4 regions of the Streptomyces sp. NBC_01571 genome follow, and region 3 is predicted to be linked to each of the others. Evidence: riboswitches for the same ligand, from Rfam matches in the RefSeq annotation. Region 3 holds a riboswitch; each other region holds the start of a gene.

Region 1 (6,940 bases), 4.7 Mb from region 3:
GCCTGGAAGAGGGGCATCACGAACCGGGGATCGGTGGCGTTGAGCAGGACGTCGCACCCGTGCCGGCTCAGCAGCGCGGTCACCGCGCCCTGGTCGGAGGCGTCGACGCGCTCGGCACGGAAGCGGCCCGCGGCGTCCGGGAGGGCGGCGACCGCGGCCTCGGCGCGGCTCAGGTCGTAGTCGGCCACGACCATCGCGTCGAAGAACGGGCGACGGGCCGCGATCCGGGTGATGGCGGTGCCCACACCGCCGGCTCCCACAAGCAGAACACGCATGACACGGACTTCCTCTCTGCGGAGAAGGGACGTGCCCGCGCGGACCGGAGACGCGGCGCCCCTGGCGGGAGATCCAACGCCGGGCGCTCGGATAAGGTCAATGGCGTTGGCATAAGGAGCGAGGAGGCGGCGGTGCCGAAAGCGGTGGTGCCCGAGGAGAAGCGGCGACGGCGTCGTCCCACCAGGGGCGGGACCGTGCTGTCCGAGCGGCTCATCGTCGAGACCGCCCTGCGGATGCTTCGGGAGCACGGCAGCGCGGGTCTCACCGCCCGCCGTCTCGGCCTGGCCCTGGACGCGGATCCCAGCACCCTGTACCGGTACTTCCGCGGTATGGACGACCTGACCCTCGCGATCGGCGACGCCCTGATCGGGCAGGCCCTGGACGGCTGGCGGCCCACGGGGGAGTGGCGGCCCGATCTGCGCGGCCTCGGGCTGCGTATCCACGCCGTGTACGTCGGGCATCCGCAGGCGGCCCTGCTGACCGCGAACCGGGTCACCGGCCGGGCCCACGAACTGGCGGCCGACGAGGCCATCCTCGACGTCCTGCGCACGGCGGGGTTCCCGCTGCCGGACACCGTACGGATCTACCAGGCCTTCATCGACCAGACGCTGGCCTTCGCCGCGCTCGACGCAGCCTCGCTGGCGCTGCCACGCGAGAGCCGCAGCGCCGACGAGGACATGTGGCGTTCGACGTACGCCCGGCTGCCGCGCGCCACCCATCCCCGGATCGCGGAGGCGGCGCCCCTCCTGGCGACCCGCATGGTCGACAGCGCCTATCCCACGGCCCTGGAAATGCTGCTGGACAGCGCCGCGGCACAGTGGGAGACGCTGCGCGGCGGGTGACCGCGGTCGGCCGCGCGGGGCGATGCCCCGCGGGCAGGGACCCTGGCCGGGAGCCGGGAGCCGGGAGCCGGGAGCCGGGAGCCGGGAGCCGGGAGCCGGGAGCCGGGAGCCGGGAGCCGGGAGCCGGGAGCCGGGAGCCGGGAGCCGGGAGCCGGGCGGTTCGAGCGGGCCGGACGGGCGGACGGGGGGACGGAAGGGACGGGTCGGACGGGCGGGGCGGTCGGAGCCGTCCAGGCGCTGGCGGGAGCGCTCCCATACAGGGAGGATACGGCTCATGACTCACCAGCCGACGATCCGCCCGTATCAGGCCGAAGACCGGGCAGCGGTGGCGCACGTGTGCGTGATGACGGCTCATGACGGAGGGGACTCACGGGCCCTCCATCCCGACCAGGAGCTGATGCCGACCCTGTTCGCGTACCCCTACTGTCACCTCGAACCGGAGCTGGCCTTCGTGCTCGACGACGGGACCGGCCGGGCGGTCGGCTACGTCCTCGGCACCGCCGACACCGAGCGGTTCGTCGGCGACCTCCGCGACATCTGGATACCGGGTGTCGCCGAGCGGTACCCCCGGAGCACGACGCCACCGCGCACGCCGGGCGACACGATGATCGACCTGCTGCACCGCCCGGAACGCATGATCCTGCCCGAACTCGTCGCCTATCCCGCGCATCTGCACATCGACCTGCTCCCCGACTGGCAGCGCAGGGGCCATGGCCGGGCGCTGATGGACACCTTCCTCGACGCGCTCGCCGATCGCGGTGTCCCGGCCGTCCACCTCGGCATGGTCACCGCCAACACGTCCGCCCGCGCCTTCTACGACCGTCTCGGCTTCCACGAGATCCCCGTACCGGAACCGGGCCCCTTGACCTACCTGGGCAGACCGACGGGCGGCCCGCGTCGCTCGCCCTGAGGCGCACGGGCCGTGGGGGCCGGGCCCGCGACAGGGAGAGGGCGCGGCCGGAGTCAACCTAATGAAGATCTCGTCCCTCTATACGGGGAGACGTCCTGCGGGTGGTGGGGGGAGAGGGCATTGCTTAGGGCGGTGGAAGAGCGTCGCGGCGATGTCGGCAACGGTCATGGACGGACGGCGGGACCCGGCGACGGCCCACCGCCGTCCGCCGCGGGTGACGACGCGCGCGGGCGACCGGGCGGCACGCTGTACCGGATCGTGTCGTTCGTCGGACGCACCCTGCGCGGCGAGTGGCACGGCATGGTCGTCGAACCGTTCCGGCAACTCCTGCGCCGCGGACTGTCCGGACTCGTGCTGGCCTTCGTGGCCGCCTTCGGGGTCATCTTCTTCCACGCGATCGCCCAGCACCCGGCCGGCGCCACGGTGGTGCGGCTGACCGGCGGTGTCAAGGCGTCCCTGCCCCTGCCGCTGGCTCTGCTGCGTACTCCCGTGTCGCTGTACGTGCCCGCCCTCGACCTTCCGGTGTGGGCGGGCATCACTCAGCTGTTCCTCGCGTTCGCCCTCGCCGAACTCGCCCTCGGCCGGGCGCGGACCCTGGCCATCGCGTACGTCACCACGCTGGCGGGCACCCTCACCGTCCGCGTGATGATCGCGATGGGCCCGGGCTGGTGGGGCCTTGGGCTGCCCCCCGAGATCGGGCAGGTGCTGGACACCGGCCCGTCCGCCGCGGTGGTGGGCCTGTTCACCTATCTCGCGGTCGTCCGACGGGCGCCCGTGGTGTTCGCGCTCACCGGTGGCTCGATGGTGTGGGAGTCGATCGTCAAACCCAATCTGGCAGGTCGGGAGCACCTGATCGCCGTGGCCGCCGCGATCGTCCTGGGACTGCTGCACGGGAGCTGGCGAAGACCCGTGCGGGCCCTGACGGTCCTGCTCCAGTCGCGCCGAGCGGCCGATCGACCGACCGGCGGATCGGACCAGTTCGAGCCCCCGGTCCCAGCGTCCGTGGCGGAAGCGCCGGCCGTGGCGGAGTCACCGGCCCTGGCGGACCCGTCGGATCCGGCGTATCGCGCCGAGGAGCCACGGGCGCAACTGCGCTGACACGGGCGCCGCGGTGAGCGGACTCACCCGAGATCGGGAGTACGACGAAGGTCACAAATACATATCGGACACTTCGCACTTCAATCTTCACGTGAGGCACACAAGTTGGCTAAGTTGGCGACAGGCCACACGACTTCCTCCGGCGAACCTCGCCGGGTCGCTTGGCCTCCGCCTAATCCGGTGCGGCCTCCTGGCCACCGGAGCCGGGGACCCAACCGAACCCTGGGGTGAATCGGCCCAACTGCCCGACCGGGCAGAGGCCGTAGGGCATACCTTCCGGATCCGTCCGCCCGAACCCGACAGCTAACTCGGTAGGCGGAGCACGGAAGGAGTACGTCTGCCATGGCGCCGGAACGCACCCCGGGCCCTGGAGGCAGCAGCCTCCCCGGCATGCCCCGCTCCGCACCCGCGACGGTGGCCCGCTCCTCGGCGGACCTCTCGCAGAGCCCCAACTCCGCGTCGCTCGGCGGAGACGACGGTCCGAGCCGCGAAGAGGTCCAGCAGCGCATCAGCTCCCTCTACGACCGGGCCGAGACAGCCACCGGGAACTACAACGCGACCCGCGCGATGACCTCCGGTTCGCGTAAGCGCGTCAACCCGGCCCGGGACAACGGGCGCAGGGGGACCGACGCCGCCCTCGACGACGTCTCCCGGCCCTGGTTCGACGTGGGACGTGCCCAGTTGGGCCCGACCGTGCCGGCGAGGCTGCCGGCCGACAGAATGCCGAAACGCGCGGCCGAAGCGCGTCCCACGCCTCCCGTGAAGCGCCTGGAGGGCGGACCCTCCGCTCGCGCCCTGGAGACCGCGGGGCGCCCCGTGCCGGAGCTGACCGCCGGACCGGGAGCGGGCCCCGTGGCCGAGTTGACCGCCGGACCGGCGGCCGGGCCTGTGCCGGAGCTGTCCTCCGGGAGGGCCGTCGCGGCGCTGCCGGCCGGGACCGGGGCGCGACAGGAGGCCGTCATGGCCCTGCCCGCGCCGGCCGCGGAGTCCGGCCACTCCTCGTTGAAGAACCGCAAGGAGCAGAACCGGCGCAAGCTCGCACTCGCCCGGGAACTGCTGTCCCGTCACGTCGTCCAGCAGCGGAGCGCCCCGATCGCGGCGATCGAGGCGCGGCCGGCTCCGGAGGTCTGGGCCGCCCCGGAGGAACAGACCCGCCGCGAGGCCGAGGAGCAGTGGCGGCGTCGGCAGTCGGCCGGCCTGGCCATGGGCGCACCCGTGGACACGGCCGCACATGCGGGCATGGGCGCACCCGCCGGTACGGACGCGTCCCTCGGTACGGGCATGCCCCTCACCTCGGACATGACGTTCGCCCCCGGCACGGCGTTCGGCTCGGATGCTGCGTCGGCCGTGGGTATGACGTTCGCGTCGGGCACGGCGTTCGGCTCGGATGCTGCGTCGGCCGTGGGTATGACGTTCGCGTCGGACACGGCGTTCGCCTCGGACGCCGCGTCGGCCGTGGGTATGACGTTCGCGTCGGACACGGCGTTCGCCTCGGACGCCGCGTCGGCCGCGGGTATGACGTTCACCTCGGACACGGCGTTCGCCCCGGGTACGCCCTACGCTCCGGAGCTGTCCTACGCCCAGGACATGGTCTACGCCCCCGACCAGCTCCAGGTCCCGGAGCCGTTCCGAGCCCCGGACCCGCTCTTCGCTCCGGAGGTGCCCGTCGCCTCGGAGACGGCCTACGGCCCGGCCATGACCGTTGCCCCTGCCCCGTCGGTCGTGTCGGCGCCGTTCGCCCCGTCCGTCGCTCCCGACGCGTCCTTCGTCCCGGCCGCGCCCGTCACCTCGGCGGCGCCCACCACCGCGGGCACGGTCATGGCCGGCGGCGACACGTCCGGATCGGGGTACGACATGAAGGCAGCCAAGGCGCTGGCCTTCGCCCGTGCGCAGATCGGCAGGCCGTGCGTCTGGGGCGCGGCCGGGCCGGGTTCCTACGACTGCGCGGGCCTCACCCGGGCCGCGTGGATGATGGCCGGGGTCGCACTCCCGCGTACCGCGCGCCACCAGGCGACGGCCACCACGGCGATCCCGCTCACCGACCTCCGCGTCGGCGACCTGATCTTCTTCTACGGCGACGTCAGCCATGTCGGCCTCTACGTCGGCAACAGCATGATGATCCACGCGCCGAGCCCGGGGGCGTACATACGCGAAGAGTCGATCTTCTACGCCGGACAGGCCGCCATCCACAGTGCCGCGCGGCCCGCGTAAGGGGCCGGGAGGACTCGCGCACGGCTGCCGTCCGGCGGCCTGAAGGGGGCCGCCGAAGCGGCTGGCCCGGGACGACCTGCGCGACGCCCGTGCCGACCTGGCGCGGGCGTCGGGCCCCGCCTCGGACGCCCCCTCGGACGGCGCACGTACGGGGGCGCCGAACGGGCCCACGCGGACGGCTACTTGCCCGAGACGGTCGCGCATGTCGCCGTCCTGTTGGTGACCACCGACATGTCGTCGGACGCGCTCCCCTCCACCTTGAAGGAGCTGCCGCCGACGATCTTCGCGGTGAGGTTCCCGACCGTGCCCGCCTTGGCCGTCGCCTCGACCGCGTGTGCCATGTGCGGCTCCAGTGGGGAGAGTTGCGGGAAGCCATCGTCGCGGAGGAGCTAGCGAGGAGTGGTAGCCGCTTCTGCCAGCCGTGGCTGGCCCGCTTTGTGCGGTCCTGGAGACACGCCAGTTGAACGCGGAAAGTGACCAGCGGCGGGTGTCCCGGGCCCTCATCCGCGGAGTGCACGGTTCCTACGCAGGTCGTTCGCCGTCCGCTCGAGCCTGGCGTAGGCGACGGCACGCGTGTGGAGGCTCCTGCGCCGACGCAGGTACCCAACTCGGCGCCAAGGGAGCCGCCTTGGCGCGGCCGGGCGGCAGGGGTACCGGTTGATCAAGTCCGTTCGGCGTCTACCCGCACTGTTCGCGGCGTGTTCAGACCCTGGTCGTCGGTGTGCCCGAAGCTTCGCCGGGAGCGTGAGCGCGCTCCTTGTCTGCCCGACCCCCTGAAAAGAGGACCGGCCACCTTGCGTACGCACTGGCGTAGACAAGCCCCCATCACCGCCGCGGCCCTGACCTTCCTCGCCCTCGGCCTGTCGGGTGCGCCGGCCTCGGCGCAGGACCCGTCCACGGTACGGATCAACGAGGTCGAGTCGAGCGGCGGCAGCCCCGGCGACTGGGTCGAACTCGTCAACACCGGGTCCGCCGCGGTCGACGTGTCCGGATGGATCGTCAAGGACAACGACAACTCCCACTCCTACAAGATCGGCAAGAAGACGTCGATCGCTCCGGGTGCGTTCCTGGCGCTGGACGTCGAGTCGTCGTACGGGCTGGGCAGTTCGGACTCCGCGCGGCTGTTCCAGACGGACGGTTCCACCCTGATGGACTCCTACACCTGGACCGACCACGCCAGTACCACGTACGGGCGGTGCGCGGACGGCACCGGCGCGTTCACGACCACGACCGCGCCGACCAAGGGCGCGGCGAACGCCTGCGGCACCAGCGGCGGCGGGGGTGACACCACGTGGCCGGGCGGCGCGGCGGTCACCGTCGCGGACGGTTCGAACGTGTTCGGGGAGAACCTCAGCGGGCTGTCGTTCGAGTTCGAGGGCGTGCTCTGGGCGGTGAACAACGGTCCCGGCAAGCTGTACAGGCTCGTGCCCAACGGCGCGACATGGAGCCCCGACCCGGCCGGCGGCTGGGGATCCGGTAAGGCTCTGCACTACGCCGGCGGCAGCGGCGACCCCGACGCCGAGGGCGTGGTCGTCACCCCTGACGGCATGTTCGTCGTCACCGAGCGCGACAACAGCAAGAGCTCCACCAGCCTGCCGAAGAT
Region 2 (6,940 bases), 1.2 Mb from region 3:
ACCCGGATCACCCCGGCCTGCGCCAGCAGCGCGGAGACGGTGGCGTGCGGCAGCCGGGTGCCCCGTACCGCGTGCCCCTGGGGAGCCGCGGCGTGCCGGGCGCCCTGCACCACGACCAGCGGCTTCGCCGCCGCCGTCCGCCGCGCCAGCCGGGTGAACTTGCGCGGGTTGCCGATGGATTCGAGGTACATGAGGGCGACGTCGGTGTCCGGGTCGTCGTACCAGTACTGGAGGACGTCGTTGCCGGACACGTCCGCGCGATTCCCGGTGGAGACGAACGTGGACACGCCTGTGACGCCCGTGACGCCGCCGCCACGCCGGTGCAGCCGGGACAGCAGGGCGATCCCGATCGCGCCGGACTGGGCGAACAGGCCTATCCGTCCGGGGCGCGGCATCTCCGGTGCCAGGGAGGCGTTCAGGCGCACGCCGGGAGAGGTGTTGATGATCCCGAAGGTGTTGGGGCCGATGATCCGCATGCCGTACGTGCGGGCCTGGCGGACCAGTTCGCGTTGGCGTTCGCGCCCGCCGGGCCCGCTCTCGGCGTAACCGGCGGAGACGACGACGAGACCCTGCACCCCGTGCTCGCCGCACTCCGCGACGACCTCGGGAACGTACGGCGCGGGCACGGCGACGACCGCGAGGTCGACGTGCTCGCCGATGTCGCGGACGGAGCGGTGCGCGGGGACCCCGTCGAGCTCCTTGTCCTGGAGCGACTTGTTCACCGCGTACAGCCGGCCCGTGAAACCGGCCTCGCGGAGGTGGGCGAGGACACTGCGGCCCACCCCGCCGGCCGCACGGCCCGCGCCGATGACGGCGACCGAGCCGGGCGCGAGCAGCCGCTGCACCGAGCGGGCCTCGGCGCGCTGCTCCCGCGCGCGCTGCACCGCGAGGGAGCGGTCGGTGGGTTCGAGGTCGAACTCAAGGCGGACGACGCCGTCCTCGAAGTGCCGCTTCTGCTGGTACCCGGCGTCCGTGAACACCTTGATCATCTTGGTGTTGGCCGGCAGCACCTCGGCGGCGAACCGGCGGATGCCCCGCTCCCTCGCCACCGCGGCGATGTGTTCGAGGAGGGCCGAGGCGACGCCGCGGCCCTGGTGGGCGTCCTGCACGAGGAAGGCGACCTCGGCCTCGTCGGCGGGCGCGGAGGCGGGCAGGCCACCGGCACCGATGCGGTCATAGCGTACGGTGGCGATGAACTCGCCGCCGATCGTGGCCGCGAGCCCCACCCTGTCCACGAAGTCGTGGTGCGTGAAGCGGTGGACGTCCTTGGCGGACAGACGCGGGTACGGCGCGAAGAAGCGGTAGTACTTCGACTCGTCCGAGACCTGCTCGTAGAAGCTGACCAGGCGCTCGGCGTCGTCGACCGTGATGGGCCTGACGCGGGCCGTGCCTCCGTCGCGCAGCACCACGTCGGCCTCCCAGTGGGAGGGGTACTCGTGCCGGTCCGACGAGGTCTGCATGGGCCCCAGAGTACGGCTCGCGTCCGACAGCGGCGCGAGGCAGGCTAGGGGCAGCGGATTCGGATCCAGGCCGGGGTCCGAAGCCGGGTTCGGGGCGGGTACGACACCCGCTTCGGACGCGCTTCACTCTATGGAACACTGGTCTAGACAACCCTGAACCCCTGAAGGGCAGCATCACATGGCTGAGCGCCGCGTCAACGTCGGCTGGGCCGAGGGCCTCCACGCCCGTCCCGCCTCCATCTTCGTCCGGGCGGCCACGGCCTCCGGCATCCCCGTGACGATCGCCAAGGCGGACGGCAACCCCGTCAACGCGGCCTCCATGCTGGCGGTCCTCGGCCTGGGCGCCCAGGGCGGCGAGGAGATCGTCCTCGCCTCGGAGGCCGAGGGCGCGGACGCCGCCCTCGACCGACTGGCCAAGCTGGTCGCGGAAGGCCTCGAGGAGCTTCCCGAGACCGTCTGAGGCGCCCCCCTCACGGGGCTCCGAATCGACGGCGGCGAAGGTCTTCGTACCGAAGGACATCGCCCCGTACGCATATCGAAGGGCTCGCCTGAAAACATCGGGCGGGCCCTTCGCTATTTCGAATTACGGGCAGCAGAAATAATCCCCCGCGAATTACCCCTCTTTGTATACGGCCCCTGTGTTAATGACGCAGGCCCGTCATGTTTACGGGACGTTGCGAAGTCCTCACACGGTCCGGGCGCTCTCCCCCACCGGGAAACCTCAGCCGGTGCGCGGCCGTCGCGCGCTCGGTGTGCAGCGCCGTGATGGCCCGGGCCCGCTCGCCGTCGCCGCGCGCCACCGCGTCCACGATGCCACCGTGCTCCGCCCACGACTCCACCGGATCGGCGGGCGCCTCGACCGCGTACATCCAGGCGATCTTGTGCCGCAACTGGGCCAGCGTGGAGGTCAGCGCGGGGCTCCCGGAAGCCTGTGCGAGCGTCTCGTGGAACCAGCCGCCCAGGGAGCGCAGATCCTCGCTGTTCCCCCTCCTGGAGCGCTCCTGACCCAGTCTGACCAGGCCTCGCAGCACCTTGAGGTGGGCCTCGGTGCGCCGCTGGGCGGCCCGGGACGCCCCCAGCGGCTCCAGCAGCATGCGCATCTCCAGCAGGTCCGCCGCCTCCTGCTCGGTGGGCTCCGCCACGCACGCGCCCGCGTGCCGGCGGGTGACGACGAATCCCTCGGCCTCCAGGGTGCGCAGAGCCTCGCGCACCGGGACGCGCGAGACGCCGTAGCGGCGCGCGAGCAGTTCCTCGGTGAGCCGGCCGCCGCGCTCGTAGACACCCGCGACGATGTCGTCACGGATCGCCGTGCATACCGAGTGCGCGGGAATGCGCATGACCGGACCTCCGCCTTAATCCCCGCGAAACGCGGTCGATTGACGCTCGTTCGGCGACTCTATTGCAGCAGGCCGGAATTTCCGATGGCGGACCGGAATCCATGGATATTTTTTGGACAGACAGCCGTTCGAAACGACGAAGCCCCGGCTCGGGTGAACCGGGGCTTCGGAAGTGCGGCCTCCTGGCGTCAGACGTTCACGCCGTGCGAGCGGAGGTAGGCCACCGGGTCGATGTCGGAGCCGTACTCCGGCGTGGTGCGGGCCTCGAAGTGGAGGTGGGGTCCGGTGGTGTTTCCGGTGGCCCCGGAGAGGCCCAGCTGACCGCCGGGCGTGACGGTCTGGCCCACGGAGACACCGATGGACGACAGGTGGCCGTACATCGTGTACGTGCCGTCGTGCATCCGCAGGACGATCTGGTTGCCGTAGGCACCGCCCCAGCCGGCCGTGACGACCGTGCCCGAGCCGACCGCGTGGACCGGGGTGCCGGACGCGGCGTGGAAGTCGACGCCCGTGTGGCTGCCGGAGGACCAGAGACTGCCGCCGGCCTTGTAGCCCGTGGAGACGTACGAGCCGGGGATCGGCAGGACGAAGGTGTTGAGACGCTTGCGCTCGGCGGCGCGGGCGGCGCGCTCCTTGGCCTCGCGCTCCTTCTTGGCCTCCTCGACGGCCCGCTTGCGCGCGGCCTGTTCGGCCTTCCGGCGGGCGGCGGCCTCGTCGGCCGCACGCTGCTGCGCGGCGGCCTGCGCGTCGATCTGGGCGGCGACCGTGTCGCCGATGGTGACGGCCTGGGTCAGCCCGGTCTGCTCGACGGAGCTGTCCGCGGCGAAGGCCGGGGCGGCCAGGGTTCCGATGACACCGGTGGTGGTGAGCGCCGCGACGCCGACGGCGTTCGAGGTGGTGCGCTTCACGCGGCTCGGACGACGGTGTTTCCCGGGGCCACAGGTGAACGCCATGAAGGGGCTTGGTCCTTTCCTTCCCTCTCGCCTACCGGGTTAGCTGACGGGTTCGGAGCAGGAAGGTCTCCTACGGACGCCCTCGCGGGGAGGGGGGTCCGATTCACCCCAGGGACTGCGTACGGGTCCCCGGCTCCCCTGGCTCGCGCCGTACGGGGACTCGGCGATGACTGTCCGGTGCCGCGGACGCGGCGCACTGCCTGACGAACAGCCGGACCGACGCTAAGCGGGCCCTCTTTCAAACAACAAACGGATCACGGTTTTTGTAGTGCATGCCACAGGGAAGAAAGGCAACCTCCCTATCAATACGGACAAATTGAGGGTGTTGTCAGGGCAAAAGGGGGCCCGGGCGACTCTTCGGTCACCCGGGCCCCCTGGGCTCGCGTCTTCCGCCTCGCTTCTACTCCGCGGCCACGACGGTCACTTCACCGATGCCGAGCGCCTTGACGGGCTCCTCGATCTGCGCGGCGTCGCCCACCAGGACGGTGACCAGACGGTCCACCGGGAAGGCGCTCACCGCCGCCGCGGTGGCCTCCACGGTGCCGGTCGCGGCGAGCTGCTGATAGAGCGTCGCCTGGTAGTCGTCCGGCAGGTACTGCTCGACCTGGTCGGCGAGCGTGCCCGCGACGGCCGCCGCGGTCTCGAACTTGAGGGGCGCCACGCCCACCAGGTTCTGCACGGCGACGTCGCGTTCGGCGTCCGTCAGACCGTCCGCGGCGAGGGTGCGCAGCACCTTCCAGAGGTCGTCCAGCGCCGGCCCGGTGTTCGGGGTGTCCACGGAACCGCTGATGGCGAGCATCGCGATGCCCGTGCCGTCCGGCGCGGAACGCATCACCTGGCCGAAGGCCCGCACCCCGTAGGTGTAGCCCTTCTCCTCGCGCAGGACGCGGTCCAGGCGCGAGGTGAGGGTGCCGCCGAGGCAGTACGTGCCGAGCACCTGGGCCGGCCAGACGCGGTCGTGCCGGTCCGAGCCGACACGGCCGATCAGCAGCTGCGTCTGGACCGCGCCGGGGCGGTCCACGATGATCACGCGGCCGGTGTCGTCGGCCGTGACCGGCGGCACGGGACGCGGCTCGGCGGAGGAGCCCGTCCAAGCGCCGAGCGTCTCGGCGAGCAGCCCGTCGAGGTCCACGCCGGTGAGGTCACCGACGATCACGGCGGTGGACGTGGCCGGGCGTACGTGCCGGTCGTAGAAGGCGCGGACTCCCGCCGCGTCGATCTTCTGGACGGTCTCCTCGGTGCCCTGCCGGGGACGGGACATCCGCGAGGTCGCCGGGAACAGCTGCCTGGAGAGCTCCTTGGCGGCGCGGCGGGCCGGGTTGGCGCTCTCGTGCGGGATCTCGTCGAGCCGGTTGCGCACCAGCCGCTCGATCTCGCTCTCGGCGAACGCCGGTGCCCTCAGGGCGTCGGCGAGCAGTCCGAGCGCCTTGGGCAGGCGCGAGACGGGCACTTCGAGGGACAGGCGGACGCCGGGGTGGTCGGCGTGCGCGTCGAGGGTGGCGCCGCAGCGCTCCAGCTCGGCGGCGAACTCCTCGGCGGAGAGCTTGTCGGTGCCCTCGGAGAGCGCGCGCGCCATGATCGTGGCGATGCCGTCGTAGCCGGCCGGCTCGGCCTCCAGCGGCGCGGCGAGCAGCACCTCGACGGCGACGACCTGCTGGCCCGGGCGGTCGCAGTGCAGCAGGGTCAGGCCGTTGTCCAGCGTGCCGCGCTCGGGAGCGGGGAACGCCCAGGGCTTGGGCCGGCCGGCCTGGGGCTGCGGGTGGAAGTCCATGGTGGCGAGCTCGGTCACTTCGCCGCCTCCTCGTCGGTGTCGTCGGCGGCGTCGGTGGCTTCGTCTGCGGAGGTGGCTTCGTCGGCGATCGGCTCGTAGACGAGCACCGCGCGGTTGTCGGGGCGCAGGCGGGCCTTGGCGACCTCCTGGACCTCCTCGGCGGTGATGTCGAGGATGCGCTGCACGGCCGTCAGGGCGAGCAGCGGATCGCCGAACAGGACCGCGTACCGGCACAGTTCGTCGGCGCGGCCCGCGACCGTGCCGAGCCGGTCCAGCCACTCGCGCTCCAACTGGGCCTGGGCGCGCTCCATCTCCTCGGCCGTGGGGCCCTCCTCGGCGAACCGGGCGAGCTCCTCGTCGACCGCGGCCTCGATGACCGGGACCTCGACGTCGCCGGACGTCTTCACGTCCAGCCAGCCCAGGGAGGGCGCCCCGGCGAGCCGCAGCAGGCCGAAACCGGCCGCGACGGCGGTGCGGTCGCGGCGTACGAGCCGGTTGTACAGGCGCGAGGACTCGCCGCCGCCGAGGACGGTCAGGGCGAGATCGGCCGCGTCGGACGCGCGCGTGCCGTCCTCGGGGAGCCGGTAGGCGGCCATCAGGGCGCGCGCCGGGACCTCTTCCTCGACGACCTCGCGCAGCTGCTCGCCGATGGTCTCGGGCAGCGAACCGTCGCGCGGGGCGGGCTTTCCGTCGTGCCCGGGGATGGAGCCGAAGTACTTCTCGATCCAGGCGAGCGTCTGCTCGGGGTCGATGTCGCCGACGACCGAGAGCACCGCGTTGTTGGGCGCGTAGTAGGTGCGGAAGAAGGCGCGGGCGTCCTCCAGGGTCGCCGCGTCCAGGTCCGCCATCGAGCCGATCGGGGTGTGGTGGTACGGGTGGCCCTCGGGGTAGGCGAGTGCGGTCAGCTTCTCGAAGGCGGTGCCGTAGGGCACGTTGTCGTAGCGCTGCCTGCGCTCGTTCTTGACGACGTCCCGCTGGTTCTCCATGGACTCGTCGTCGAGCGCGGCGAGCAGCGAGCCCATCCGGTCCGCCTCCAGCCAGAGCGCGAGCTCCAGCTGGTGGGCCGGCATCGTCTCGAAGTAGTTGGTGCGCTCGAAGCTGGTCGTCCCGTTGAGCGAACCGCCCGCGCCCTGCACCAGTTCGAAGTGGCCGTTGCCCTTCACCTGGCCCGATCCCTGGAACATCAGGTGCTCGAAGAGGTGGGCGAGACCGGTACGGCCCTTGACCTCGTGGCGCGAGCCGACGTCGTACCAGAGGCACACCGCCGCGACCGGGGTCAGATGGTCCTCGGAGAGCACCACGCGCAGGCCGTTGGCCAGGCGGTGCTCGGTCGCTGTCAGGCCGCCGGAGCCTGTCTCAGCTGTGGCCGTGTGACCCATGGGCATGTACGTCCCTTCGATCGCGGAAACTGCAGAATTC
Region 3 (6,940 bases):
AGTTCCACAGATAGATGTCCGCCTGGTAGGCGAGGACCAGTTTCGAGGCGGCCAGCGCCGAGATCGCGAGCGCGCCGCCCGCGATCCAGTGGTCGCCGCCCCCCGTGGCCGTCTCCCGGAAGTCGAAGCACGTCAGCGCCACCACGTAGAGCACCAGGAACCCCAGCCAGAACAGCACCAGCGCCGCGTACGCGAGCCAGTCCGCGCGCGCGGCCCCGGCGAGGGACGCGGCGAGCACCGCGAGGGCCTGTGTGGCCACGCACCCGAGGAACACGCTTCCGGGCATCCGGAGCCGCAGGTTTCGGAGGAGCAGGTAGAGCAGCCCCGGCCACAGCACCGCGGCGAGCGCGAGCAGCACCTCGGCGGCCCCGAGCCACCCCAGGTCGGTCAGCCGGGTGCCGATTACGGCGGTCGCGGCGACCCCGGTGAGCGCGCTCGGCGTGCCGGCCTCCTCCCACCACCGCTCCCGCTCCCGCATCAGGCGGACCGTGAAGTCCACGGCGAACCCGAGCCAGGCGACGGCCGCCAGGACCAGCGCGATCCGGGACACGATCTCGTCACCGGTCTCGTACAGCCCGACCGAGAGGATGCCGGTGGCCAGGACGACGGCCGCGGCGGCGGGCGGGCTCTCCGCCCACCAGGTGCGGAGTCGGACCCACGGGCTGCGGGGCGGCGAGGTGGCTGACATGGCCCCGATGCTAGGGATCCGCGAGCGGGTTGCCCGGGGGGCGCGCGCGTGCTTCACGAATGCGGGGTCGGCCGGACGGGTGCGCGGGGTCCCGGGCGCGGGAGTACAAGTGCGCGGGCGTACGGCGGTACCGGCCCGCGGTGGTGCGGGCGCCGGCACGGGGTGGCAGGAGAGGGCGAGAGCTGTCGCCCTCCCAGGCGGGAGAGGGAGACGCCGGCGCACGGGAGAGGTGGGCGCGGATGGTACGGGCACGCGTGAGGGCACGCGCGCGTGGAGCCCGGGAGACCTCACGCGCGCGTGCCCCGCGCCGGGGCTCACGCCGGGCGCACCACGCTGTGGATGATCGACTCGCCCGCGTAGAAGATCGACTCCTCACGGACGTACGCACCCGGCTTGGGGGCGTGGATCATCATCCCGTCGCCGATGTAGAGGCCCACGTGGCTGATGTCGTCGTAGAAGAAGACGAGGTCTCCGGGCTCGATGGCGGAGAGGGAGACCGTGGTGCCCGCGTTCACCTGGTCGTAGGTGGTCCGTGGGAGGGTGACGCCGGCGGCCTTCCAGACGGCCTGGGTGAGACCGGAGCAGTCGTACGAGCCGGGCCCGGTCGCGCCCCACACGTACGGCTTGCCGATCTGGGCGCGGGCGAAGGCGATGGCCTTGCCGGCCTTGGTGGCGTACGAGGAGTCGGTGGCCGGGGTCCCGGAAGTCCCCGTGGTTCCGGCCGGCGTGCCCGGCTGCCGGGCCGTCTCCCGGGCCTTCCTCTCCGCCGCGGCCCGCTCGGCAGCCAGTTCGGCCGCTTCGCGGTCGGCCGCTTCCTGCTTCTTCTACGCGATCGCGGCGAGCCGCGCCTTCTCGTCGGCGGTCAGCTTCGAGAGCAGGTCGCGGGCCGCGGCGAGCTTGCCCTGGACGTCCGCCTTGGAGGTCTTGAGCGCGTCCTGCGACGTGGTGAGCGTCCGCAGGCTCCGGGAGGCCTCCCCGCGTTTCTTCGAGGTGGCGGCCTGTTCGGCGGCGTAGTCGTCGACGGCCGCCTTCTGGCGGGTGGTCAGACGGTCCATCAACTGGGTCTGGTCGAAGTAGTCCTGCGGGTTGTCGGCCAGCAGCAGACTCGCGCTGCCGGGTGCGGACGCCCCGGTGCGGTACTGCGCCGCGGCGAACGAACCCAGCTCCTCGCGCGCGGCGTTGAGTCTCTCGGTGCGCCGGGCCACGTCGTCGAGGAGGGAGTCGACCCGCTTGCGCTGCTTGGCGGTCTTCTCCCTGGTCGCGTTGTACTTCTCGGTGGCCGTCTCGGCCTGGTGGTAGAGGTCGTCGACCTTCTTCTCGACCTCTTCGAGGCTGGGCCGGGGCTCGGCCGGGGGTGCGGCGTTGGCCGTCTGCGAGAGCAGGGCCACGGAGGTCAGGGCGGCCGTGGCGAGGGCCGGGGTCCGTACGCCCGTCCTGCGCGGGCCGGGGGGACTCCACTTGCGGTGCGACGCCAAGAGAGGCGACTCCTTCCGTCATCCGCCTACCGGGTTAGCTGTCGGGTTCGGGCGGGTACTTCCGGAAGGTTTGCCCTACGGTCCTTGCCCCAGGGGCGGCTGGACCGATTCACCCCAAAGTCGGTTGGGTCCCCGGCTCCGGTCGCCGCACGGGCGCGCCGGACTCGGCGGAGGCCGCTCGGCCCGGCGACGTTCGCCGGTTGCCGTCGAGCGGTCTGCCCGGCACGCTAGCCAACGCGTAAGTGTTCTGTGAAGTTTGATGTGCGATATGCCCGATACATTTTCGTGACCTGAACCGCCGGGGCGCCCGGAGTGGCCGACCGTAGTGGGGCGGTGCCGCAAGGTGAGGGCGCATCGGGGCGGGAGGGGCGGCCCGTTTTCCGTGGGCGCGCCGGACCGGACTCCGTGGTGGATCCAGCCTGGACTCCGTGGGAAATCCGGCCCAGTTTCCGGGGTGGCGGCGGGTTGTCAGTGCGGCCGCCTAGACTCGGAGAGCGATGAGCAGCCTCTTTGATGACAGCTTCCTGGCGGACCTCAGGCCTTCCGGGGCCCATGAGGAAGAGTCCCCGCCGCCGCCCGAGGACGAGGCGGCGGAGCCGCTTCCGGACGACCTGTTCGGCGGCCGCTTCGACGTGCCCCCGGACCGCGACGCGTACTACCGCGACGGCGCCCACCGGCCCGCCGTCGACCCGGCGGCCCTGCTGGACGGGCTGAACGAGAACCAGCGCGCGGCCGTGGTGCACTCCGGCTCCCCGCTGCTCATCGTGGCCGGCGCCGGCTCCGGCAAGACCCGGGTGCTCACGCACCGGATCGCGCACCTGCTGGGCGAGCGCCATGTCCACCCCGGCCAGATCCTCGCGATCACCTTCACGAACAAGGCCGCGGGCGAGATGAAGGAGCGCGTCGAGCAGCTCGTGGGCCCGCGCGCCAACGCCATGTGGGTGATGACCTTCCACAGCGCGTGCGTGCGCATCCTGCGCCGCGAGTCGAAGAGGCTCGGCTTCACATCCTCCTTCTCGATCTACGACGCCGCCGACAGCAAACGCCTGATGGCCCTGGTCTGCCGTGACCTGGACCTCGACCCGAAGCGTTTCCCGCCGAAGTCGTTCAGCGCCAAGATCTCCAACCTGAAGAACGAGCTGATCGACGAGGAGGACTTCGCCGGCCAGGCGGCGGACGGCTTCGAGAAGACCCTCGCCCAGGCCTACGCGATGTACCAGTCGCGGCTGCGCGAGGCCAACGCGCTCGACTTCGACGACCTGATCATGACGACGGTCAACCTGCTCCGCGCCTTCCCGGACGTCGCCGAGCACTACCGCCGCCGCTTCCGCCACGTCCTGGTCGACGAGTACCAGGACACGAACCACGCGCAGTACGCCCTGGTCAGGGAGCTCGTGGGACCGGCGAGCGGCGATCGTCCCGAGGACGTGCCGCCGGCCGAGGGCGACCTCGGGCCCGCCGAGCTGTGCGTCGTGGGCGACGCCGACCAGTCGATCTACGCCTTCCGCGGTGCGACCATCCGCAACATCCTCCAGTTCGAGGAGGACTACCCGGACGCGACGACGATCCTCCTGGAGCAGAACTACCGCTCCACCCAGACGATCCTCAGCGCGGCCAACGCGGTCATCGAGCGCAACGAGTCGCGCCGCCCCAAGAACCTGTGGACCAACGCGGGCGCGGGGTCGAACATCACGGGCTACGTCGCCGACACCGAGCACGACGAGGCACAGTTCGTCGCCGACGAGATAGACCGTCTCACCGACGCGGGCGAGGCGAAGGCGGGCGACGTCGCGGTCTTCTACCGGACGAACGCCCAGTCCCGTGTCTTCGAGGAGATCTTCATCCGCGTCGGCCTGCCCTACAAGGTCGTCGGCGGTGTCCGCTTCTACGAGCGCAAGGAGGTCCGGGACGTCCTGGCCTACCTGCGGGTCCTGTCCAACCCCGAGGACTCCGTCCCGCTGCGCCGGATCCTGAACGTCCCCAAGCGAGGGATCGGCGACCGCGCCGAGGCGATGATCGACGCCCTCTCGCAGCGGGAGAGGATCAGCTTCCCGCAGGCTCTGCGCCGCGTCGACGAGGCGTACGGCATGGCGGCGCGCTCGACGAACGCCGTGAAGCGGTTCAACACGCTCATGGAGGACCTCCGTACGATCGTCGAGTCCGGCGCGGGCCCGGCGACGGTCCTGGAGGCGGTCCTCGAGCGCACCGGCTATCTCGCCGAGCTCCAGGCCTCCACCGACCCGCAGGACGAGACCCGCATCGAGAACCTTCAGGAACTCGCGGCCGTGGCGCTGGAGTTCGAGCAGGAGTCCGGTGGGGGCGAGGACGGTGCCGGAGCGGCTGCCGGGACCGCGGCGGCCGACGAGGCTGGAGCGGCCGGCGGGGCTGGAGCGGCCGGGGCGGCCGGCGGGCTCTCCGAGTTCCTGGAGCGGGTCGCGCTCGTCGCCGACTCCGACCAGATCCCCGACGAGGACGACGGCAACGGCGTCATCACCCTGATGACCCTGCACACCGCCAAGGGCCTGGAGTTCCCGGTCGTGTTCCTCACCGGCATGGAGGACGGGGTCTTCCCGCACATGCGTGCGCTGGGGCAGGTCAAGGAGCTGGAGGAGGAGCGGCGGCTCGCGTACGTCGGCATCACGCGCGCGCGGGAGCGGCTCTATCTCACCCGCTCGTCCATGCGCAGCGCGTGGGGCCAGCCCTCGTACAACCCGCCCTCCCGCTTCTTGGAGGAGATCCCGGACACGCATCTGGAGTGGAAGCGCACGGGCGCGACGGCTCCGGTGTCCTCGGGGCCCGTCTCGGGGGTGGCGGCCTCGCTGTCGTCCTCGCGCTCGCGGTCCGCGGCGTCCGGGGCCTCCGGTTTCGCGACGCGCCGCGGGGCCTCCGAGAAGCCGGTCGTCTCGCTGGCGGTGGGCGACCGCGTCACCCACGACCAGTTCGGGCTCGGCACGGTGGTCGGCGTGAAGGGCATGGGGGCGAACGCGGAGGCCACGGTCGACTTCGGAGAGCCCAAGCCGAAGCGGCTGCTGCTGCGGTACGCGCCGGTGGAGAAGCTCTAGCCCACGGGGTTCGGGGCCGGGCGGGGGTTCTCGTCCGGTCGCGGGCCCAGGAGCTGGATCACGACGAGCGGGTCACGGCGAGTGGGTTGCGGTGGTGCTCACGTCGGGTCCAGGCCGTGGCTGCGCAGCCACGGCAGGGGGTCGATGGCCGAACCGCCCGCGGGCCGGACCTCGAAGTGCAGGTGCGGGCCGGTCGAGTTCCCGGAGTTCCCGGAGAACGCGATCTGGTCACCGGCCTTCACGACGGTGCCCGACGGCACCGTGTAGCTGGAGAGGTGGCAGTACCAGGTCTCCGTGCCGTCCTTCGCGGTGAGGATGGCCATGTTCCCGTACGCGCTGTTCCACTGCGTCCGTAGGGTTCCGTCCGTCGCGGCCATCACCGTCGTGCCGTACGACACGGGGAAGTCGATGCCCGTGTGCACGGACATCCAGTTGACCCCCGCCTGACCGAAGTAGGCGCTGAGTCCTTTCTGCGTGACCGGCAGGACGAACTTGGGCCGCAGCCGCTCCTTGCGGGCCGCCTCGGCCACCGCCTTCTGCCGCTCGGCGGCCTGCTGGGCCTTGAGGTCGATGCGTTCCTGGGTCCGGCTGGCCCGGTCGGCGAAGTCGTCCGCACCCGCGGACAGGCTCTGGAGCTGGGTGTCCAGCTTGTTGTTGGCGGTGGACGGCTTCACCGCGGTCGCGTCGGACGCGCTGGCCGTCGTGTTCTTGGTGTCGTCCCCGCCCATGGTGCCCACGGAGGCGGCGGCGATACCGGCGACGCCCATCACGCAGGCCGAGGGCACGGCGACGGTGAGCAGCGCGGAACGCTTGGCCGGGGAGCGGCGACGGGAGCGGGAGGCCGGCCGGTTCGCGGCACGGGGGGCCGGAGTGACCTCTTCCATGTCGTCGAGCAGCGGCGTCTCGTGCGCGGGATCGGCGTCCTCGAAGTCGTACGCGTCCGGCAGTTGCTCGAAGGTGGCGGTGGCCTGCTGGTCGAAGGGCTCGGGATCGGCCTGCTGCTCGTACGGGTCGGCGGAGGGCTGGTGTTCGTACGGGTCCGCCGCGGCCTGGTGCTCGTAGGACTCCGCCGCGACCTGGTGTTCGTACGGGTCGGCGGCGCGGTGCTCGTGCGACTCGCCCTGCTGGGGGTGCTCGTAGGCCTCGTACGGGTCGTGTTCCCCGACGGTGTTCCACTGCGTGGCGTCGTAAGCGCCCGTCTCCTGGGTGGGGGCGCTCCACTGCTGCGTCTGGCCGGCCTGCTCGGCCTGGAGCCAGGCGGCCGCGTCCCACTGGCCCGTGGCGTCGGGGCCCGGATGCTGCGCGGGGATGTCGGCGAGCTGCTGGTAGCCGGTCGCCCAGGCGGTGGTGTCGTAGCCGCCGGTGTCGTACGCGGTCTGGTGCTGCGCGGCGTACGGGTCGTAGGACGGTGTCTGGTGGCCGCCGGTGTTCCACTGCGTCGCGTCGTACGAACCCGTGCCGTCGCCGCCCGACATGTCGCCGAAGAGGGGGTCGGTCTCGAAACTCGCGGTCGCGTAGGCGCCGGTTCCGTTGTAGCCGTCGTGCATGGTGAAGTCGCCGTACTGGACTTCCTGGCCGGCGTACGACGCGTAGTGCGCCGAGGCGGCATCGGAAGCCGGAGCCGGGGGGGTCACGGTCCCCGACGGGTGACGGTCGTTCACCAACTTCTCTTTCGCCTCGACAACAGGGGCTGGCAGAGCAGTGCGGCGACTGTA
Region 4 (6,940 bases), 1.7 Mb from region 3:
CGGGTTGGGCTTGACGCCCGCCGTCCACACGATCGTGTCGGAGTCGACCTCGAGGCCGTTCTTCAGCACGACGTGGCCGTCGACGCAGGAGTCCATGGAGGTGGAGAGGTAGATCTCGACCCCGCGCGACTCCAGGTGCTCCTTGCCGTACTGGCCGAGCTTGGGGCCGACCTCGGGAAGGATCTTGTCCGCCGCGTCGACGAGGATGAAGCGCATGTCCTCACGGGACACGTTGCCGTAGTACTTCGACGCGTCGCGGGCCATGTCCTCGACCTCGCCGATGGTCTCCGCACCCGCGAAGCCACCGCCGACGAAGACGAAGGTCAGCGCCTTGCGGCGGACCTCCTCGTCCGTGGTCGAGTCGGCCTTGTCCAACTGCTCGAGAACGTGGTTGCGCAGGCCGATGGCCTCCTCGATGCCCTTCATGCCGATGCCCTGTTCGGCAAGGCCGGGAATCGGGAAGGTGCGGGAGACCGCGCCCATCGCGATGACGAGGTAGTCGAAAGGCAACTCGTACGCCTCACCCACGAGGGGGGCGATCGTGGCTACCTTGCGGTCCTGGTCGATAGTGGTGACCCGACCGGTCAGAACCTCCGCCTTGGGCAGCACGCGTCGCAGTGGGACGACGACGTGCCGCGGCGAGATGCTGCCGGCGGCGGCTTCGGGGAGGAAGGGCTGGTAGGTCATGTACGACCGGGGGTCGACGACCGTGACGGTCGCCTCTCCGTAGCGCATCTTCTTGAGAATGCGCCGAGCTGCGTACAGGCCTACGTACCCACCGCCTACTACGAGGATCCTGGGACGCTCCGTGGTGCTCATGCCATCGAGTATCCACCCGCCCCTCGGGGGTCGCTCGTGCGCCCCTTCACAAGCTTGGGTGTGCCCTCTGCTACACTGCGCGGCTCACGTGACCCAGGTCATGTCGCCGCGAGGGAACCAGTGTTCGGGGCGGACCGTTGTCAAGAGCCCGTGAGCAGCCACTCCGAGCGTTCGAGTGCACCGAACCACTCCTCGACTTCACCCGCCGGAAACACTCCCGGAATGCTCCGGTGAGCATTGCTCCGAGACCGGCGAGGACCCCCGCGGCACCCGAGTGGCCCAGTCGTCGCCCGACAGGGCCGAATTCCTTGTGAAGAACTTCACGAAGTTTCCCGGCGGCGTGTCGCAGAGAGGGCCCGGATGGCCCCTGGCGCCCGCTCATACGTTATCCGACCTGCTCAGGAGAGGCTACCAGCGGGTAGCAAGCGCTCCCCGGCCCCCTGAACCAGGGCTCAGGCGACGGACCACGCGATCCCGTCGAGGATGTCGTGCTCACTGACGACGACCTCCTCCGCGCCGGTCCGCTCCATGATCGCGAGCAGGACGAGGGCGCCCGCGGCGATGACGTCGACCCGCCCGGGGTGCATCGAGGGGATCGCGGCCCGTTCGGCGTGGGTGGAGCGCAGGAGCCGCTCGGTGATCTCGCGGACCTTCTCCCGCGGGATGCGGGAGTGGTGGATGGCGGCCGAGTCGTACGCGGGGAGGTCCAGCGCGATGGCCGCGACCGTGGTGACCGAACCGGCGAGGCCGACCAGCGTGCGGGCCTCGTCCAGCGGGACCGTCCGGGCCGCGAGGTCCAGCGCGGCGTCGATGTCGGCGCGGATCGCGTCGATCTCCGCGGGCGCCGGGGGGTCGCTCACCACGCCGGCGTGCACCAGGTGGCGCTCGGTCATCCGTACACAGCCGATGTCCACGGAGCGGGCGGCGCGTACGTGGTCGTCGCCGATGACGAACTCGGTGGAGCCGCCGCCGATGTCCACGACCAGGTACGGCTTGGCGAGGTCGTCCCGGCCCGTGAGTTCCCTGGTCGCTCCCGTGAAGGAGAACTCGGCCTCCTGGTCGCCGGTGATCACCTCGGGCTCGACGCCCAGGATGTCGAGGACACCGCGTACGAACTCGTCCCTGTTCTCGGCGTCGCGGGAGGCGGAGGTCGCGACGAAGCGGAGGCGCTCCGCGCCGTGCTCCTTGATGACCGCCGCGTACTCGCGGCAGGCCGCGAAGGTGCGGTCCAGGGCCTCGGGGGCGAGGCGGCCGGTGCGGTCCACTCCCTGGCCGAGCCGGACGATCGTCATACGGCGGTCCAGGTCGACGAGTTCGCCCGTCGCCGGGTTCGCGTCGGCGACGAGGAGACGGATGGAGTTCGTGCCGCAGTCGATGGCGGCGACCCTGGTCATGAGCTGTGGTCTCCTGTGGTGGTTTCCGATTCCGGCGTGCAGCGGCCCAGCCTATTTCGCCCCGCCGCCCCTGCCCTCCCCCAAGCTCTCGGCTTCGCTCGAGCAGGGGGACCCCCCGCCATCCCGTCCCTGGGGCTCCGCCCCGGACCCCGCCAGGGGGCTGCGCCCGCTGGACCCTCCATCGCCCGAAGGGCTCGTCCTCAAACGCCGGACGGGCTGGAATCCATGCCCCCGGGCGCCGGCCGTTCAGCGAGACCTCGCACCCCCAGCCCGTCCGAAACCATCCGGCGCACGCCGAAGTCTCCAGCGCAGGCACCCATATCCAGCCCGTCCGGCGATTGAGGACGAGGCCGTTCAGGCCGAAGCGGTGTTCTGGGGGCGCCAGGCCCCAGGGGCCCGGACCTCACCCCTCCGCGGAGGGGTCCTCGGCCACGGAATGGTCCACACACGGCCCCTTGCGCCACCACTCCGGCAGCATCGCGATCGCCTCGTCCCCCAGCGGGTTCACCCCGGGGCCCGCGGCCAGGGAGTGCGCCACCAGGACGTGCAGGCACTTCACCCGGTCCGGCATGCCCCCCGCGCTCGGGAACCCGGCGAGCACCTCGATGGCGTCGCGGCGCGCGATGTAGTCCTCGTGGGCGGCCCGGTACGCGGCGGCCAGCTCGGGGTCGGTGGCGAGACGGTCCGTCATCTCCTTCATGACGCCGTTGGCCTCCAGCGTGCCGATCGCGGAGGCCGCGCGCGGACACGTCAGGTAGTACGTCGTCGGGAACGGCGTCCCGTCGGGAAGCCGGGGCGCCGTCTCCACCACGTCCGGCTCGCCGCAGGGGCAGCGGTGCGCGATCGCGCGCAGTCCGCGCGGCGGGCGGCCGAGCTGCTGCTTGAAGGCCTCGACGTCCGCGTCGGTCGGCTCGGTCCGCGGGGTGGGCGGCGGGGGCGTTTCCATGCCTGTGCTCAAGTCACTTTCTCTGTCGTTTCACCGGTCCGTGTCAGCTCACCGGTCGGAGCGGTCGGACTTGTCGACGCCGTCCCAGACATTGGCGTACCAGGGGCGGGCGTCCGCCCCTCGGTTCGTCCGCGACTGCTTCGCCGCGTCCGGGTCGATCACGACGTATCCGGTCTCGCCCGGCATCACGTAGTGCAGCCGTTCCCGGATCCGCTGCTCCGCGTACGCGTCGTCCTGCCAGCGCGCCTTCAGGTCGCGGAGCTGTTCGACCCGGGCGCGGGCCTGCTCCTGCTGCCGCTGCAGATCGGCGATCTCGGCGCGCTGGGACACGTACTGCCTTATGGGGTACGCGAGGGCCACGATCAGGGAGCAGACGACGAGCGCCAGCAGCGCGGCCCGGCCCGTCAGCCGCGAGCGCCGGGCCTGACGCTTGGTCTGGGAGCGGTAGACCCGGGCCGCCGTCTGCTCGCCGAGCAGCCGCAGCCGGGTCGCGGTGGAGAACCGGTCCCGGTCCTTCACGGCCATGTCCCCGCCTCCCCTTCACACGTGCGTACGTCCCCGCACACGGTACGGGACCGGGTACGGGGACGTACGTGCGACTGGCTAAGCCTTAACCCTGCCGGGGTCAGCCCTTGAAGCGCGGGAAGGCCGAGCGGCCCGCGTACACCGCGGCGTCGTCGAGGATCTCCTCGATGCGCAGCAGCTGGTTGTACTTGGCGACACGGTCCGAGCGGGCCGGGGCGCCGGTCTTGATCTGACCGCAGTTCACCGCGACGGCCAGGTCGGCGATGGTGACGTCCTCGGTCTCGCCGGAGCGGTGGGACATCATGCACTTGAAGCCGTTGCGCTGGGCCATCTCGACGGCGTCCAGGGTCTCGGTCAGCGAGCCGATCTGGTTCACCTTGACGAGCAGGGCGTTCGCGGAGCCCTCCTCGATGCCGCGGGCGAGGCGCTCGGGGTTGGTGACGAAGAGGTCGTCGCCGACGATCTGGACCTTGTCGCCCAGCTTCTTGGTGATGACGTTCCAGCCGGCCCAGTCGTCCTCGTACAGCGGGTCCTCGATGGAGACGAGCGGGTACGCCGCCACGAGCTCCTCGTAGTACTCCGTCATCTCGGCGGCCGAGCGGGACTTGCCCTCGAACTCGTACTTGCCGTCCTTGTAGAACTCGGACGCGGCGACGTCGAGCGCGAGCGCGATCTGCTCACCGGGGACGTAGCCGGCCTGCTTGATGGCCTCGAGGATGAGGTCGAGCGCGGCGCGGTTCGACTCCAGGTTCGGGGCGAAGCCGCCCTCGTCGCCGAGGCCGGTGGACAGGCCCTTGGACTTCAGGACGGACTTGAGGGTGTGGTACACCTCGGCGCCCCAGCGCAGCGCCTCGGAGAAGGACTCCGCGCCGATCGGGGCGATCATGAACTCCTGGATGTCCACGTTCGAGTCGGCGTGCGAGCCGCCGTTCAGGATGTTCATCATCGGAACGGGCAGCAGGTGCGCGTTCGGGCCGCCCAGGTAGCGGAAGAGCGGGAGGTCGGACGCCTCGGAGGCGGCGTGCGCGACGGCCAGCGAGACGCCGAGGATGGCGTTGGCGCCCAGCGAGCCCTTGTTGTCGGTGGCGTCCAGGTCGAACATGGCCTGGTCGATCAGACGCTGCTCGGTGGCGTCGTAGCCGACGAGCTCCGGGCCGATCTGCTCGATGACGGCGAGGACGGCCTTCTCGACACCCTTGCCCTGGTAACGGTTGGGGTCACCGTCACGGAGCTCGATGGCCTCGAAGGCCCCCGTGGAGGCGCCGGACGGAACGGCGGCACGACCCGTGCTGCCGTCGTCGAGGCCGACCTCGACCTCGACCGTGGGGTTGCCTCGGGAGTCCAGGATTTCCCGGGCTACGACGACGTCGATGGACGGCACGAGCATCTCCTTCTGGGATGTGACGCGGGTACGCGGGCCCGCGGGGCCCGCACTGCACGGTGCCGCGTTCGGCTCCGCGGGATGAGCCTAACCGGCTCGGGGCGATCGGCCAGCCGCTCGACCACCCCTTGAGCAGAACTGAGGGTAAATATTGTTCCCCTTCGAAACAAAAAGCCCCGCTCCGGTGCGTACGGGGGAAGACGCACCGGAGCGGGGAGCCCGTGGGGACGGGGGTGGACCCTCATCGGGTCTCCGGCGTGGAGACCCTTCCTGCGAGAGGCCTCTCATCCGGGAGGCCTCTCGTCCGGGCGGACCGTCGACCGATCGGCCCGTCGTCCGGGAGGACCGTCGTCTCAGCTGAGGTGGAGCTGCTGACCCGGGTAGATGAAGTCCGCGTCGTCGACGATGTCCTTGTTCAGCTTGAACAGCTGCTGCCAGCCGCCCTTGACCTTCTTCTTCTCGGCGATCGAGCTGAGAGTGTCGCCCTTGACGACCTTGTACTCGCCGTCGCCCTTCTTGACCTTCTTGCCGGTCGGCGTCGAGACGGTCTTCTTCTGGGCCGCCGGGCGCTCGGACGAACGGGAGGCCGCGGTGTCCGTCGACCGGCTCTCGGTGCTCTGCGTGCCGCTGGACGTGGACGGCTTGGCGGGGGCGGTCGTGCCACCGGTGTACGCGGCGCCGGACAGGCCCGTGCCGCAGGTCGGCCAGGCACCCTTGCCCTGTGCGGCGAGGACCTTCTCGCCGATGGTGATCTGCTGGGACTTGGACGCCTTGTCGGCGGTGGAGGCGTAGGCGGTGCCGCCGTACGCGGCCCAGGTGGAGGCCGAGAACTGCAGGCCGCCGTAGTAACCGTTGCCGGTGTTGATCGACCAGTTGCCGCCGGACTCGCACTGGGCGACGGAGTCCCACTCGGAGGCGGTGGCGGCGGAGGCGCTGCCGGCGGCCATCAGCGGAGCGGCGATGGCGACGCCGGTGACACCGGCGAGCGTGGCGACACGAGTGGCCTTGGACGGACGGCGGTGCTTGCCCTTGCTGGAAAACAGCATCGAGTGATCCCCTCACCGACGCCTGCGAGGTGAGCTGTCGGGTTCGGGCGGGTGAGTGCCCGGCCGTGCGCTCTCGGCGCACGTCTTCACCCCAAGCCGCTCCCGGTCAACTACCGGGCGCGGCGCTTACCTTGGGTCCCCCGCTCCTGCCTACGGCGCTTGACGCGTCGACTGTTCCCGTACGGCCGCTGGCAGGATTCGGCGTTGCGACCGTCGGGGCCCGCTGTGGCGAGCGGTGATGACCGTAAGCAGTCGATCGACCGAATTTCAAAGACGATCAGGGCCTTTGAGATCCATCTCTCACTTGCGCCAAACCGGACATTACCCAGCGAACCATGACGTGAACTCCCGCTACTTTTCGCCCGATTCGGCATCAACTGCAAGGCTCTGACCGGGGAGAATGAGGTCCGGGTCGTCGCCGACCGTCTTCTCGTTCCCGGCGTAGAGCCCGCCCCATCCGCCTTCGAGGTCAAGGGCGTCGGCGATGGTCGAGAGGCTGTCTCCGGTGCGGACGACGTACGAGCCGTCGACGACGCCGCGGGCGACGCCGGAGTCGCGCGAGGCGTGCCGACCGGAGGAGTCGTCGCCGCGGCCGTCCGCCGTGTCGTCGGTGGAGTTCTCTGCGGCACTGCCGCCGCGGTGGCGCCCGGCGCCGGTCGTCGCACCCTCGGAGGCCGCCGAAGCGTCGCCGCCCTGGCCCGAGTTGCCCGATTCGCCACCCTTCGTCGACCTCGCGCCCTCGCTGTCCGCCTCCCGCGCGCTGCCGGACTCCTCGTCCGAGGGCGCGTCCGATTTCGTTCTGTTCCCGGTCTCGTCCGAGGACGAATCG

What was found. Region 3 has a riboswitch for cyclic di-AMP ahead of OHB41_RS28195 (C40 family peptidase). Riboswitches for the same ligand answer to the same signal wherever they lie in the genome.
Region 1: another riboswitch for cyclic di-AMP. It lies ahead of OHB41_RS52565 (C40 family peptidase); the one in region 3 lies ahead of OHB41_RS28195 (C40 family peptidase).
Region 2: another riboswitch for cyclic di-AMP. It lies ahead of OHB41_RS33485 (M23 family metallopeptidase); the one in region 3 lies ahead of OHB41_RS28195 (C40 family peptidase).
Region 4: another riboswitch for cyclic di-AMP. It lies ahead of OHB41_RS20160 (transglycosylase family protein); the one in region 3 lies ahead of OHB41_RS28195 (C40 family peptidase).

The regions. Positions count from the first base shown of each region.
Region 1 covers NZ_JAPEPZ010000001.1:1,516,348-1,523,287, reverse strand. Annotated here, with positions in the region: gene OHB41_RS06895 (saccharopine dehydrogenase family protein) at 1-275, opposite strand, end outside; gene OHB41_RS06890 (TetR/AcrR family transcriptional regulator) at 408-1,118, shown strand; gene OHB41_RS06885 (GNAT family N-acetyltransferase) at 1,393-2,028, shown strand; gene OHB41_RS06880 (hypothetical protein) at 2,161-3,126, shown strand; cyclic di-AMP (ydaO/yuaA leader) riboswitch at 3,286-3,460, shown strand; gene OHB41_RS52565 (C40 family peptidase) at 3,517-5,337, shown strand; gene OHB41_RS06870 (hypothetical protein) at 5,517-5,678, opposite strand; gene OHB41_RS06865 (lamin tail domain-containing protein) at 6,132-6,940, shown strand, end outside.
Region 2 covers NZ_JAPEPZ010000001.1:7,438,270-7,445,209, reverse strand. Annotated here, with positions in the region: gene OHB41_RS33500 (bifunctional acetate--CoA ligase family protein/GNAT family N-acetyltransferase) at 1-1,460, opposite strand, end outside; gene OHB41_RS33495 (HPr family phosphocarrier protein) at 1,639-1,920, shown strand; gene OHB41_RS33490 (GntR family transcriptional regulator) at 2,102-2,797, opposite strand; gene OHB41_RS33485 (M23 family metallopeptidase) at 2,986-3,750, opposite strand; cyclic di-AMP (ydaO/yuaA leader) riboswitch at 3,764-3,926, opposite strand; gene OHB41_RS33480 (M16 family metallopeptidase) at 4,151-5,539, opposite strand; gene OHB41_RS33475 (M16 family metallopeptidase) at 5,536-6,900, opposite strand.
Region 3 covers NZ_JAPEPZ010000001.1:6,221,905-6,228,844, forward strand. Annotated here, with positions in the region: gene OHB41_RS28190 (tellurite resistance/C4-dicarboxylate transporter family protein) at 1-688, opposite strand, end outside; partial or broken gene OHB41_RS28195 (C40 family peptidase) at 1,003-2,163, opposite strand; cyclic di-AMP (ydaO/yuaA leader) riboswitch at 2,172-2,343, opposite strand; gene pcrA (DNA helicase PcrA) at 2,661-5,225, shown strand; gene OHB41_RS28205 (peptidoglycan DD-metalloendopeptidase family protein) at 5,324-6,886, opposite strand.
Region 4 covers NZ_JAPEPZ010000001.1:4,510,621-4,517,560, forward strand. Annotated here, with positions in the region: gene OHB41_RS20135 (NAD(P)/FAD-dependent oxidoreductase) at 1-819, opposite strand, end outside; gene OHB41_RS20140 (Ppx/GppA phosphatase family protein) at 1,272-2,213, opposite strand; gene OHB41_RS20145 (DUF501 domain-containing protein) at 2,617-3,159, opposite strand; gene OHB41_RS20150 (FtsB family cell division protein) at 3,208-3,684, opposite strand; gene eno (phosphopyruvate hydratase) at 3,785-5,071, opposite strand; gene OHB41_RS20160 (transglycosylase family protein) at 5,419-6,111, opposite strand; cyclic di-AMP (ydaO/yuaA leader) riboswitch at 6,116-6,279, opposite strand; gene OHB41_RS20165 (LysM peptidoglycan-binding domain-containing protein) at 6,463-6,940, opposite strand, start outside.